One region of the Pseudobutyrivibrio sp. AR14 genome, then DNA from elsewhere that is predicted to be linked to it. Evidence: riboswitches for the same ligand, from Rfam matches in the RefSeq annotation. Region 1 holds a riboswitch; the other holds the start of a gene.
The links. A riboswitch is a leader RNA that binds a small molecule or an ion and turns the genes downstream of it on or off. The one in region 1 is predicted to bind FMN.
Positions count from the first base shown of each region.

Region 2: it holds a riboswitch for FMN, as region 1 does, so the genes downstream of both, ribD (bifunctional diaminohydroxyphosphoribosylaminopyrimidine deaminase/5-amino-6-(5-phosphoribosylamino)uracil reductase RibD) here and BLP50_RS08335 (ECF transporter S component) in region 1, are expected to answer to the same signal.

Region 1 is NZ_FMUY01000007.1:123,991-130,223, reverse strand. Features, by position in the region: gene BLP50_RS08345 (hypothetical protein) at 1-238, shown strand, start outside; gene eno (phosphopyruvate hydratase) at 289-1,587, opposite strand; gene BLP50_RS08335 (ECF transporter S component) at 1,874-2,494, opposite strand; FMN riboswitch at 2,597-2,728, opposite strand; gene BLP50_RS08330 (heavy metal translocating P-type ATPase) at 2,778-5,321, opposite strand; gene BLP50_RS08325 (metal-sensing transcriptional repressor) at 5,348-5,674, opposite strand; gene BLP50_RS08320 (methyl-accepting chemotaxis protein) at 5,840-6,233, opposite strand, start outside.
Region 2 is NZ_FMUY01000004.1:133,268-139,500, reverse strand. Features, by position in the region: gene BLP50_RS05025 (DUF6273 domain-containing protein) at 103-1,449, shown strand; gene BLP50_RS05020 (zinc metallopeptidase) at 1,579-2,295, shown strand; gene BLP50_RS05015 (GNAT family N-acetyltransferase) at 2,316-3,065, shown strand; gene BLP50_RS05010 (AraC family transcriptional regulator) at 3,067-3,894, shown strand; FMN riboswitch at 3,947-4,061, shown strand; gene ribD (bifunctional diaminohydroxyphosphoribosylaminopyrimidine deaminase/5-amino-6-(5-phosphoribosylamino)uracil reductase RibD) at 4,289-5,386, shown strand; gene ribE (riboflavin synthase) at 5,386-6,051, shown strand; gene BLP50_RS04995 (bifunctional 3,4-dihydroxy-2-butanone-4-phosphate synthase/GTP cyclohydrolase II) at 6,074-6,233, shown strand, end outside.

The sequences.
Region 1 (6,233 bases):
CAAGCCTTCTGATTACTTCTCATATGCGGTATACGACAGCGATACATACGAGGAAATTGATGTACCTAACCTCTATACAGATAGCCCATACAAGGAAGTGCTTGATAGCTTTACAACAATTAAGTTTGTTCCTTATGATGAGCTTGAAAAGGCAATCTCTGATAAGCTTGATTCAATCGGAGCTACAGAAGATGTTAGAAATGCCAACGAACTTGAATTTACAGAAATTGCATTATAATACTGAAATCAAAAAAGGCTGCCCGCGGGCAGCCTTAATTTTTTATCTAATTATTTAACGTTGAAAGCATCCATTCCTGGATAATCTGCTGCAGCACCAAGCTGCTCTTCGATACGAAGAAGCTGGTTGTACTTTGCAACACGCTCTGTTCTAGATGGAGCACCAGTCTTAATCTGGCATGTGTTAAGTGCTACTGCAAGATCAGCGATTGTTGTATCCTCTGTCTCGCCTGAACGGTGAGAAGAAATAGCTGTGTAACCAGCCTTGTGAGCCATCTTGATAGCCTCAAGAGTCTCTGAAACTGAACCGATCTGGTTGAGCTTGATAAGGATTGAGTTACCGCAACCATTTGCAATACCCTTTGAAAGACGCTCTGTGTTTGTAACGAATAAATCGTCACCAACAAGCTGTACCTTATCACCAATCTTAGCTGTCATCTTCTTCCAGCCTTCCCAATCCTCTTCATCAAGACCATCCTCGATAGAAATGATTGGATACTTGTCAACAAGTGCTGCCCAGTGATCGATAAGCTCATCTGTTGTGAAGTCCTTACCAGACTTTGGCTGATGATAGAAGCCCTTACCCTTTTCTGACTTCCACTCGCTTGATGCAGCATCCATAGCAATCATAAAGTCCTTACCTGGCTCGAAACCTGCAGCCTTGATAGCCTTTAAGATTGTCTCAATAGCTTCATCATCATTCTTAAGTGAGTTAGGTGCGAAACCACCCTCATCACCTACTGCTGTAACGTCTCCCATCTCCTTGAGAATAGCCTTAAGAGCATGGAAAACTTCTGCACACCAACGTAAGCACTCGCTAAATGAAGGAGCGCCAACTGGCATAATCATAAATTCCTGTGTATCAACAGCGCTATCTGCATGAGCACCACCATTTAAAATGTTCATCATTGGTACTGGAAGCTTTGTTCCCTGAATACCACCTAAAAATTTATAAAGAGGAATCTCAAGTGATGTTGCTGCTGCACGACAACATGCGATTGAAGTTGCAAGGATAGCATTTGCGCCAAAGTTTGACTTATCCTTTGTGCCGTCAGCCTTAATCATAGCTGCATCGATAGCATAAATATCTGATGCATCCATTCCGCAAATTACATCAGCAATTGGTCCATTAATATTTGCAACTGCCTTTTTTACACCCTTACCTAAATATCTGCCTTTATCTCCATCGCGAAGCTCCAAAGCCTCAAACTCACCAGTAGAAGCACCTGAAGGAGCCATACCCCGGCCTACAGTACCATCAACAAGTGTAACCTCACATTCAACAGTTGGATTTCCTCTTGAATCAAGAATCTCTCTACCAATTACCTTTTCAATCTCTAAGTAATCCATAAAATCCTTCCTTTCACTATAAAATTATTTTTAGTTATCTATTCAATCTCTTTAAAGAGCGAATAAATCTAGAGAAGAAGAGCTCCTACACATTGCAGGAAGTAGCAATTCCTGCAAGTGCAATCATGTGAGTAGCAATCACACAAATAATTATTATTTGAAAATAATAAAAAGGAGCTCTGCAATGATTTACACATAGTTAGCATATTCTAACTATAAGTAGACTAGCAGAACTCCTTTGAATTCGCAATAACTATAAACCTTCAGTAAATGAGAATTTTTCTCGTTAATTTTTGCCCTTAAGAAGAGGTCTAAGTGGCTGATAAATAAGTACTGTAATAATTGCTGAGATGAGACCCTTTACAAATGTAAATGGTACGTTGAAGAATAATAAGCACTGCTCGATTGATTTAATCTCAGCAAATGGAGCAACTGCCTGATATGCTCCTATAATAACATCTTTTGGCATGAAATTATAGTATACAGGATATACGATAAAGAGATTTGATGGGAAGCTGATTGCAGCCATTAAAAAAGCGCCAACAAATGCACCTAAAATCGCATTCTTCTTTGTCTTCTTTCTGTAATAAATAAGACCAGCTGGCAAAACAAAGGCTACGCCTAAGATAAAGTTTGAAAGCTCGCCTACACCACCTGTTGTTGTCATAAATAAATGAAGAAGATTCTTGATCAAGCAAACTACTACGCCATAAACTGGGCCAAGTGCAAATGATGCCATAAGAGCTGGAAGCTCTGACACATCAAGCTTGATGAAATTTGGAACAAATGGAACTGCTGTATCCAAAAACATCAATACAAAGGCAATAGCCGAAAGCATAGCTGTTACTGTCATACTCCTAACATTTACTTTATTGTTGTTGATCTTAACTGTTTCTGTTGTGTCCATAGCACACCTCCTAAATATATCTCTAGGAATCTCCATTGGATTAACAAATAAAAAAGCCCTGATAAAATCAGGGCCTATACTCAAAAATAAATGTATTACTTTATTTATCCTCTCCCATCCAGACTATACTGTCGGTACTGGAATCACACCAGTTCAGTCCCTAAGGACTCGCGGACTATACCGCCGGTCAGGAATTGAAAGCCTAAGCCTTCGCACCTTGCCCTGAAGATTTCCTATTTAATTCTACAATACTATACTACATTGTGCGCAATTAATCAATCATTTATTTAACTCCGCAGAATTCGTATCCGGCGCCCTCTACGGCTGCCTTAAGGTCTGCCTCTGATACCTCAGCAGATGTCTTAAGTGTTACGAGATTTGCCTCGTGATTAGCAACTGCCTCCTCTACTCCAGAGATTTTCTCAAGTGCTTCCTTTACGTGTGCCTCGCAGTGCTGGCACATCATTCCCTTTACTGTGATTTCCATTTTGTTATTGTCCTCCTTAATTAATAATGGTTCATGACCAAGTGAATTTTTAAGTGGTCTGTCATTTCCTTTATTGAATGGATCAAAAAGATTCAGTCTCAGTGCATTTGTAACTACGCAAAAGCTTGATAAGCTCATGGCAGCTGCTCCAAACATAGGATTCAGCGTCCATCCAAATGCATGGATATAGGCTCCTGCTGCAAGTGGAATTCCTATTATGTTGTAGAAAAATGCCCAGAATAGATTCTCATGAATGTTCCTTAGTGTGGCACGGCTAAGCCTGATGGCTGCCACCACATCTGAAATTCTGCTTTTCATAAGTACCACATCCGCTGCATCTATTGCCACATCAGTACCTGCGCCTATTGCTATTCCCATGTCAGCTCTGGTAAGGGCTGGAGCGTCATTTATTCCATCACCTACCATAGCCACCTTGCCAAACTTCTGAAGCTTCTTGATAACAGCTTCCTTGCCATCTGGCTTCACACCGGCGATGACCTCATCTACGCCCACATCCTCAGCAATTGTCCTTGCTGTCCGCTCATTGTCTCCAGTGAGCATTACCACGTGGATGCCAAGATTTTTAAGCTCCTTGATGGCAACATCCGAATCTTCCTTTATAACATCTGCAACAGAGATGATTCCAAGGAATCCATTTTCCTGTGCAAAGAAAAGTGGTGTCTCACCCTTTTCAGAAAGCTCCTCAGCAAGGCTCTTAGCATAGTCTGGTATCTGAACATTTTCAGAAACAAACTGGTAATTGCCTCCGTATACCATCTGTCCATCAAGCTTTGCCATAAGGCCATTTCCTGAAACAGTCTTAAAATCTGTAACCTCCGCCGGCTCCTCTGAAAGCTCAAGACCGTACTCTACTATTGCCTTTGCAAGTGGGTGCTCTGATTTGTTTTCAATGGCAAAAGCCGCTCTAAGCAAATCGATATCTTCCACACCCTCTGCCTCGAAAAATCCGATAACCTTTGGCTCGCCCTTTGTAATTGTGCCTGTCTTATCCAGGGCAACTATCTGAATCTTGCCAGTCTCCTCAAGGGATACTGCCGTCTTAAACATGATTCCATGGCGGGCTCCCATTCCATTTCCTACCATGATTGCAACGGGAGTTGCCAGTCCTAAGGCACATGGACAACTGATTACAAGTACAGAAATTGCTCTCGCAAGTGCATAGCCAAATGTCTGGCCAACAAGCATCCATATAATAAATGTAACAATCGCAATAGCAATCACTACTGGGACAAAAACTCCTGATACCTTATCTGCTATCTTGGCAATAGGAGCCTTTGTGGCTGCTGCATCGCTGACCATCTGAATAATCTGAGACAATGTAGTGTCTCGTCCTACTCTAGTGGCCTCACATACCATATAGCCGCTTTCATTTGTGGTGGCAGCTGAAATAGTATCTCCTACATTTTTATCAACTGGGATACTCTCGCCTGTGAGAGCTGATTCATTAACAGCACCATTTCCCTCTACCACTATTCCATCAACTGGAATATTCTCTCCAGCTCGTACTGCAAATCTATCTCCAATTTTAACCTGCTCTATAGGAACAAGCTGCTCCTTGCCATCTCGTATTACAGTTGCAGTCTTTGGAGCAAGCTTCATCAAGTCCTTCAGGGCATCTGTGGTGCGCCCCTTGGAAATGGACTCCAAAAGCTTTCCAACTGTGATAAGGGTAAGAATCATAGCTGCTGACTCAAAATAAAAGTCATTCATAAGAGCCATTACCCTATCCCCATCACCAGCCAGCTGGGCAAGTGTCATGGCATACACCGCATAAACACTGTAGATAAATGATGCGGCTGAACCTAGGGCTACAAGGGTATCCATATTAGGAGCTCTGTGAATAAGTCCCCTAAATCCACTGATGAAAAACTTTTGATTGACCACCATGATGGCTGCTGACAAAAGCATCTCGTAAATGCCCATACCAATATGATTGCCATCCATAAATCCTGGCAGTGGCCAATCCCACAACATATGACCCATGCTCACATATAAAAGAGGAATCAGTAAAATCACTGATACTATAAGCCTCTTTTTGATAACTGGAGTCTCCTTGTCTTTTAACTCCTCTTCATAATTAGGAATGGAAGAACTGCCCTGACCATCCCTTGTACCAGCCTCATTCTTTAAGCTGGCGCCGTATCCTGCATCCTCTATCGCCTTAATAATAGCAGCTGAATCTGCACTTCCCTCAACTCCCATTGAGTTAGTAAGCAGGCTGACAGAGCAACTTTCAACACCTGGCACAGCTGAAACTGCCTTTTCCACCCTAGCCTGGCAGGCAGCGCAACTCATACCTGTTACATTATATTTTTCCATATTAATAACCTCTATACACCGGACTATTATTTCATAAGCTTCTGAAGAGTCACTACAAGCTCATCAATAATCTCATCATTGCCCTCACGGATATTATCCGCTACGCATGACTTCATATGATTAGCCAGCAAAACCTTGTTAAAGCTATTTAATGCGGAAGTAATAGCAGAGACCTGAACTAGAATATCTGTACAATACACATCATTCTCCAGCATGTTCTCCACGCCGCGAACCTGTCCCTCAATCCTCTTGAGACGATTCATCAAGTCCTTTTTCTCTTTTGCATCTCTGTCCTTGTGCTTGCCACTGCAGCATTCACAAGTTACTTCCTCTATCTCATTCTTATTTCCCATATTTACTCCTTTGCTATACCCCTACAGGGTATCCTTACATCTGCATAATATACCCTCTAGGGGTATATGTCAAGTTTTCCTTTTCAAAACCCCAGCAATAGGTATTTCCTAGATTGAACAAAAAAATAAGGCAGCCTTAGCCGCCTTATTTTAATAAAGGTAGAATTATTCGTATTTAAACTTGTTAACTTCGCTAGCAAGCTCGTCTGAAATGTTAAGGTTCTCTCCTGCCTCGTCGCTGATCGTTGCAAGGTTTGTTGCAACCTCTGCTGTTGCATTAGATACATTAGAGATACCCTTTACAGTTTCCTCAAGAGCTCTGTTTATGTTGTCAATTGTACTCTTGATTTCAGCCATGCCCTTGTTGATTTCATTACTGTCAACTGCGAACTCTTCCATTGCAGATGCTACAGTCTGGATGTCGTCTTGGTAAGTGCCTGTCATGTGCTCTACACCCTCACGACCTGAAGCATTGGCTTCCATAAATGCATTTGCAAGTGAGTTTGCTTTTTCAGAAAGGTCATCTACGCTGGCAATAACTCCGTTGGAGATTTCCTGG
Region 2 (6,233 bases), on a different contig from region 1:
GATATTTTTGTTAATAATTAGCTATAAATTTGACTTGAGAATTGCCGAGATATACTATGATGATAAGAGGTGAGTTGCGCCCTTTTTTAAGAGGTGGTTTTTATGAATAAATCAATTAGAAAATTAAAAGGCTTTATGTCCTTATCTTTAATAGTGTTTGTGGTAGTAGCTTTGCTTGGTATTTCTATGATTGCAGATGCAAAAAAGAAATCATCATCAGCTACCTATTCAGAAGGAGACAATATAGCATTTGGCTCCTTGGATGGCAATATTATTAACTGGACGATTCTGTCATATGATGAGAATACAGGTGTTGCTTTTGTGGTATCTAGAAAGACACTTAATTCATATTCAATTTCAGACTATAGAAGCTCAGTAAATATGCAGGTTATCCAGCAGCAAGGTGGCAACACTGGCTATGTGCCATGGGCAAATAATTATTGGAGAGGTTGGCTAAATCAGGTATTTTATGTTAATGCTTTTAGTGATGCAGAGCGAGCAATGATTAAGCCTACTGAGCTTACTGCAGCTGCCAGTCAGACAAGCCTTATGAATTTCTATAAGGATACAACACTTGATGATTTCTATGTAAAGACAGGAGAAAAGAACTCCTTGAATCTGAGTATTTACAACAGTCAGATGACTACTACAGATTATGTTTTCTTCCTGTCTACTGATGAATATACAGCCCATAAAGACAGCATGAAATATGAGACCGCAGGTACTTGGCCACTTAGAACCAATTCCTTTGATGATCCTGTGTTTGGCCTGTTTGTAAATGACACTTCAAAGCTTATAGAAAAGTGGGGTTATTACAATGGCACAGGAATTAGACCTGCAATGTATATTCAGCTAACTGCACCAAAGCCAGTTGAGGAGACAGATACCTCAGGTAACAAGAGTGCAACTACAACAAATACTAATTCAGCATCAAACAATAATCAGGCAAATGCTAGCAATACCGATGCAAGCAAGACGGATGCAGCTGCTTCAACAGCATCTAATTCCAATGCCAACAACACTAAAGCAACTAATACTAGCGCATCTGGTAATCAATCAGCTGCCAATTCAAATAATGCTAATGCAGCGGCAAATAATGCCAATAGCGGTTCTAATGCAGGCGGACAAGAAGCATCAAAACCTAGTGCTACTAACTCAAGAAAGTATGCAAATAATGGAACCAATATAGGCAATATTACATTGCCAGATGATGCAAGCTATACATTGTCTGCAGGTAGCACCGCACAGGTTGCTTTGAATATGGAATATTTAAATAGCACGGACAAGCAATATACCATCACCTACACTTCTTCTGATGGCAGTATTTTCACCGTTGACTCAAATGGTTTAATTACAGGAGTTGGTCGAGGAACTGGCACCTTAAGTGTTAGAATGAAGAAGTCAAACGGCAAGGTATATAGTATGAGTTGTCGAATAGATGTAACCTAAGCTCTCGCAAAAGCGAGAGCTTTTTTTATGCAATGCTTTAGGAATTTTTTATAGATTTTTTATTAGTAAAATCCTGCGATAACATTTATACTAAGATATAGAAAACTTAGGATTCATAGGAGGTTAGAAATGTATTACGGATATGGTTATGGAATGGGATATCATTTTGATTGGACAATAATCCTGGTTTTAATAGGAGCTCTTGTCAGTGGTATTGCGTCAATCAATGTAAATAGGACTTACAGTAAATATAGTAGAGTTGGCAATTATAGAGGATTGACATCTAATCAGGTTGCTGAGCATATTTTACATGCAGCAGGCATTTATGATGTTAGAATTGAAAGAGTCAGAGGAAACTTAACTGACCACTATTCTCCAAAGGAAAAGGTGCTTCGCTTATCAGACGCAGTATATGGCCGCACAAGCGTGGCAGCTATTGGTGTAGCGGCACATGAGTGTGGACATGCTATTCAGCACCAGGAGGATTACGCTCCCCTTAGAATGCGTTCGGCATCAGTGCCACTTGCAAGTATTGGTTCATGGGTTTCATGGCCTGTTATTGTAATTGGACTTCTCATTGGTTCCACACCTATTGCACAGGTTGGCATTTTCTTGTTTACATTTGTAGTGTTGTTTCAGCTTATTACTTTGCCAGTTGAGTTTGATGCCAGCGCAAGAGCACTTAGGATTTTAGAGCAGGACAGAATCCTTGAGGGTGAGGAGCATAGAGGTGCTACAAAGGTGCTGAAGGCAGCAGCTATGACATATGTAGCAGCGTTGTTTACAACTATTATGCAGCTTCTTAGACTAGTGCTATTAGTAAACGGCAGAAGCAGAGATGATTAGTCATTTATTAGGAGATTAATTTGAAGTATTTGCATGATGTAGTTAAAGTGACAGATATAGAGTCCCTTCATTTTGATTATCCAGAAGGGACTTTGGTTTTAACAGATAATCAGGCTGTTATAGATGCTTGTAATGAGAAAAAGCAGCCGGTGGTGGCATTTGAACATGATGGTGTTACTATGCTTAAGTGTGACCATATTTTAATTGATCCAGACGAGGTTGATGATCAGGACTATGAGGATATATATCGTAGATGCGTAGGACTTCCGCTTTTTATATCCGAGACTGACAGGACTATTATTAGAGAGTTTTCCATGGATGATTTAGATAGCTTGTTTGAGCTATATGATAATCCTGGAATTGTAGAATATATGGAGCCCCTTTTTGAGTACGAAGAGGAGCGGCAATACGAGGAGAATTACATTCAATATATCTATAAATTATATGGATTTGGAATGTGGTTGATTTTTGATAAAGCTACTGGCAAACTAGTTGGTAGAGCAGGTATTGAAGTTAGAGAATCCTGTGACAGAGAGAATCAGGCGGAGCTTGGTTTTTGTATCTCCCCTGATAGATGGAAGCAGGGGCTTGCCTTTGAGGTGTGCTCTGAGATCATTAGACTGGCAAGGGATAGATTTTCCTTGACGAGTCTTGTGGCTAGATGCGACCCTGATAATGTTGCAAGCAGGGGATTATTGAAAAAGTTGGGGTTTTCACATATTGGCTTCGAGCTGGATGGAGATTGTAGATATTTTAGGGAGATAGGATAGTATGGATTTAAAAGCTTATCAGCACGAGGTGGTTGTTACAGATGCGGGATTACCTTTCAAACTTTTTTCATTTGAAGGAGCAAATGGTAATTATACAAGAGATAAGCATTGGCACCGTTCGATAGAGATTTTTGCAGTATGGGAGGGCAAGCTTGACTTTACTCTTCACGAGAAGAAGTTCCCTCTTAGCGCAGGCGAATTTGTTATTGTAAATAGTAATGAGGTGCATAGCATTGCAGCCCCAAACCCTAATAGGACAGTGGTTCTACAGATTCCACAGGACACATTTGCGGATTATTTTACAGATGATCAGTTCATTTGGTTCTCCCATGGAGATAGAGAGACTGACCACAGAGTGTTTACTCTTCTTCAGGAGATGTATCTTATCAATACAAAAGGGGAGGAGGGTTATCGCCTTCAGGTCCTCAGTCTTTACTATGAGCTTTTGTATATTCTTGTTACCAAATACAGAAAGTTCAATGTAAATGAAGACATTTTAAAGAGCAACAAGCAGCTTAAGAAGCTTTCAAATATTACTAGATATATGAAGGATCATTATGCTGAGCCTCTTTCTCTTGAGATGATGGCAGAGCAGTTTAGTTATTCACCATCATATCTATCGAGAATGTTCCAAAAGCATGCGGGCATCAATTTCAAGGATTATCTTCTTGGCATCAGACTTGAGCATGCAGTTAGAGAATTAGAGGAGACAGGCGGCCAGATAGTAGATATTGCGCTAGGCAATGGCTTCCCTAATTCAAAGGCATTTTCCAATGCTTTTAGAGACAAATATGGTGTGTTACCTAGCGAATATCGCAAGAATAAATAATCATAGCTGTTGACTTTGATATATTGTTTAGTTACAATCATTTCAATTGAATAGATGTCTTCAGGGCAGGGTGTGATTCCCTACCGGTGGTATAGCCCACGAGCCTTTTGGCATGATTCGGTGAGATTCCGAAGCCGACAGTATAGTCTGGATGAAAGAAGATGGTAGTTTACTTTTGAATTTATGGCTCTGAGATTTTATGTCTCAGAGCTTTTTAATTTATAAGGGTAGATGTTTCATGCAAAAGTTTGAAACGGAAGCTACGTATTTTAGCCTTGGAGAAATCCAAGGCTTTTTTGATTCTATTTACGAGAACCACATGAGCAAGAGGAAAGCAGTGGAACTGCGATTTTGGGAATGGGGGCTGAATAGAATCTTAAAAATAGGAGGAATTATGGAAGATAAAATTTATATGCAACGAGCAATCGAGCTTGCCAGACGAGGAGAGGGATTCGTAAATCCGAATCCCATGGTGGGAGCAGTAATAGTCAAAGATGGTGTGATTATAGGCGAGGGCTACCATGAAAAATATGGACAGCTTCACGCTGAGAGGAATGCCTTTAAGGATTGTAAAAAAAGAGGAAACTCAGCAAAAGGAGCAACAATGTATGTAACCTTAGAGCCATGTTGCCACTACGGGAAAACACCTCCATGTACAGAAGCTATTATTGAGAATGGAATCAAAAGAGTGGTGATTGGAACACTTGATGTGAATCCTGTGGTTGCAGGAAAAGGAGCCGAAATTTTAAGGTCCAGTGGCATCAAAGTTGAAGTAGGACTTCTAGGAAAAGAATGCAAGAATCTCAATAGAATTTTTAATAAATACATGGCAACAGGAAAGCCATATGTTGTTATGAAATACGCAATGACTGCTGATGGCAAGATAGCCACAAAAACAGGTGAGTCAAAGTGGATAACTGGAGCTGAGGCAAGAAAAAATGTTCATAGACTGAGAAATAGATTGTCGGGAATTATGGTTGGCGTATCTACGGTAATTATGGATGATCCAATGTTGGATTGTCGATTAGATGAGCCGGCTGTTAATCCAATAAGAATTATCTGCGATTCCCATTTACGAACTCCAATTGAATCAAAGATCGTTCAAACAGCAGATAGCATAAAAACTATCATTGCAACCACATCGAAAGATGAGGCTAAGGTCGCTGAGTTAGAAAAAAGGGGCTGCTTGGTTTTGAAATTACCGAAAACTGAGCAGGGAATCGATTTAAATGCTCTGATGGTGGAGCTTTCCAATAGAGGAATTGATAGCGTGCTGATTGAGGGGGGAGGAACTATTAATTATAGTGCCCTCAAGTCAAAAATAGTGGATGAGATACATATCCACATGGCTCCAAAGATTTTTGGAGGAAGCAGCAAATCACCAGTAGAAGGGGCAGGCATAGAAAGCATCAACGATGCAATAAGGCTAAATCCAATTAATACCAGCTGGCTGGGTGAAGATTTGGTTATAGAAAATGAGGTGATTTACTGATGTTTACGGGAATAGTTGAAGAGCTGGGCAGTGTTAGGAGAATTGTTAAAGGTCCTAAGGAACAGCGTATTACTATTGCATGTAAAAAGATTTTGGAGGATATCCACCTGGGCGACAGCATTGCTGTAAATGGTGTGTGTCTGACAGTGGTGGAATATGATGGCTCCTCTTTTTCTGCTGATGTTATGAATGAGACAATGGCTCGTTCTAGCTTAGGGAGCCTTAATGCTACAAAGCCTGTAAATCTTGAGAGGGCTATGAGCGCCGATGGAAGATTTGGAGGTCACATAGTAAGCGGTCACATTGATGGCACAGGAACTATCCAAAGTATCAAAAAGGATGGAAATGCTGTTTGGTTTGAAATAAAGGCCGGTGGAGAAATAATTGGTGGGATTGTTGAAAAAGGCTCTATAGCAATTGATGGAATTAGCCTTACAGTTGCAGCAGTAGATAGTAGCAGCTTCAAAGTATCAATCATCCCACACACATTAAAGGAAACGGTTTTGAGCCAGAAGCAAATCGGGGATGTAGTGAATTTGGAAAATGATGTTGTGGGGAAATATGTTAAGAAATTTTTGGCAAGCTTTGCAAATACAGAGACTTCTGATGATAGAAAAGGGACAAAAAGTTTGACAAAAGAGTTTTTAATGGCAAACGGATTTTAGGTCTTTTAGGAAAGGGTAAATGATGGAAAGAGAATTAATTGAGAAAGCTATCAAGGATTTGCAGGAGGGCAAAGTGATTATGGTTATGGACGACGAGGACAGAGAAAACGAAGGTGATTTCATCTGTGCTGCGGAGTTTGCTACCACTGAAAATGTTAATTTAATGGCATCTGTAGGCAAGG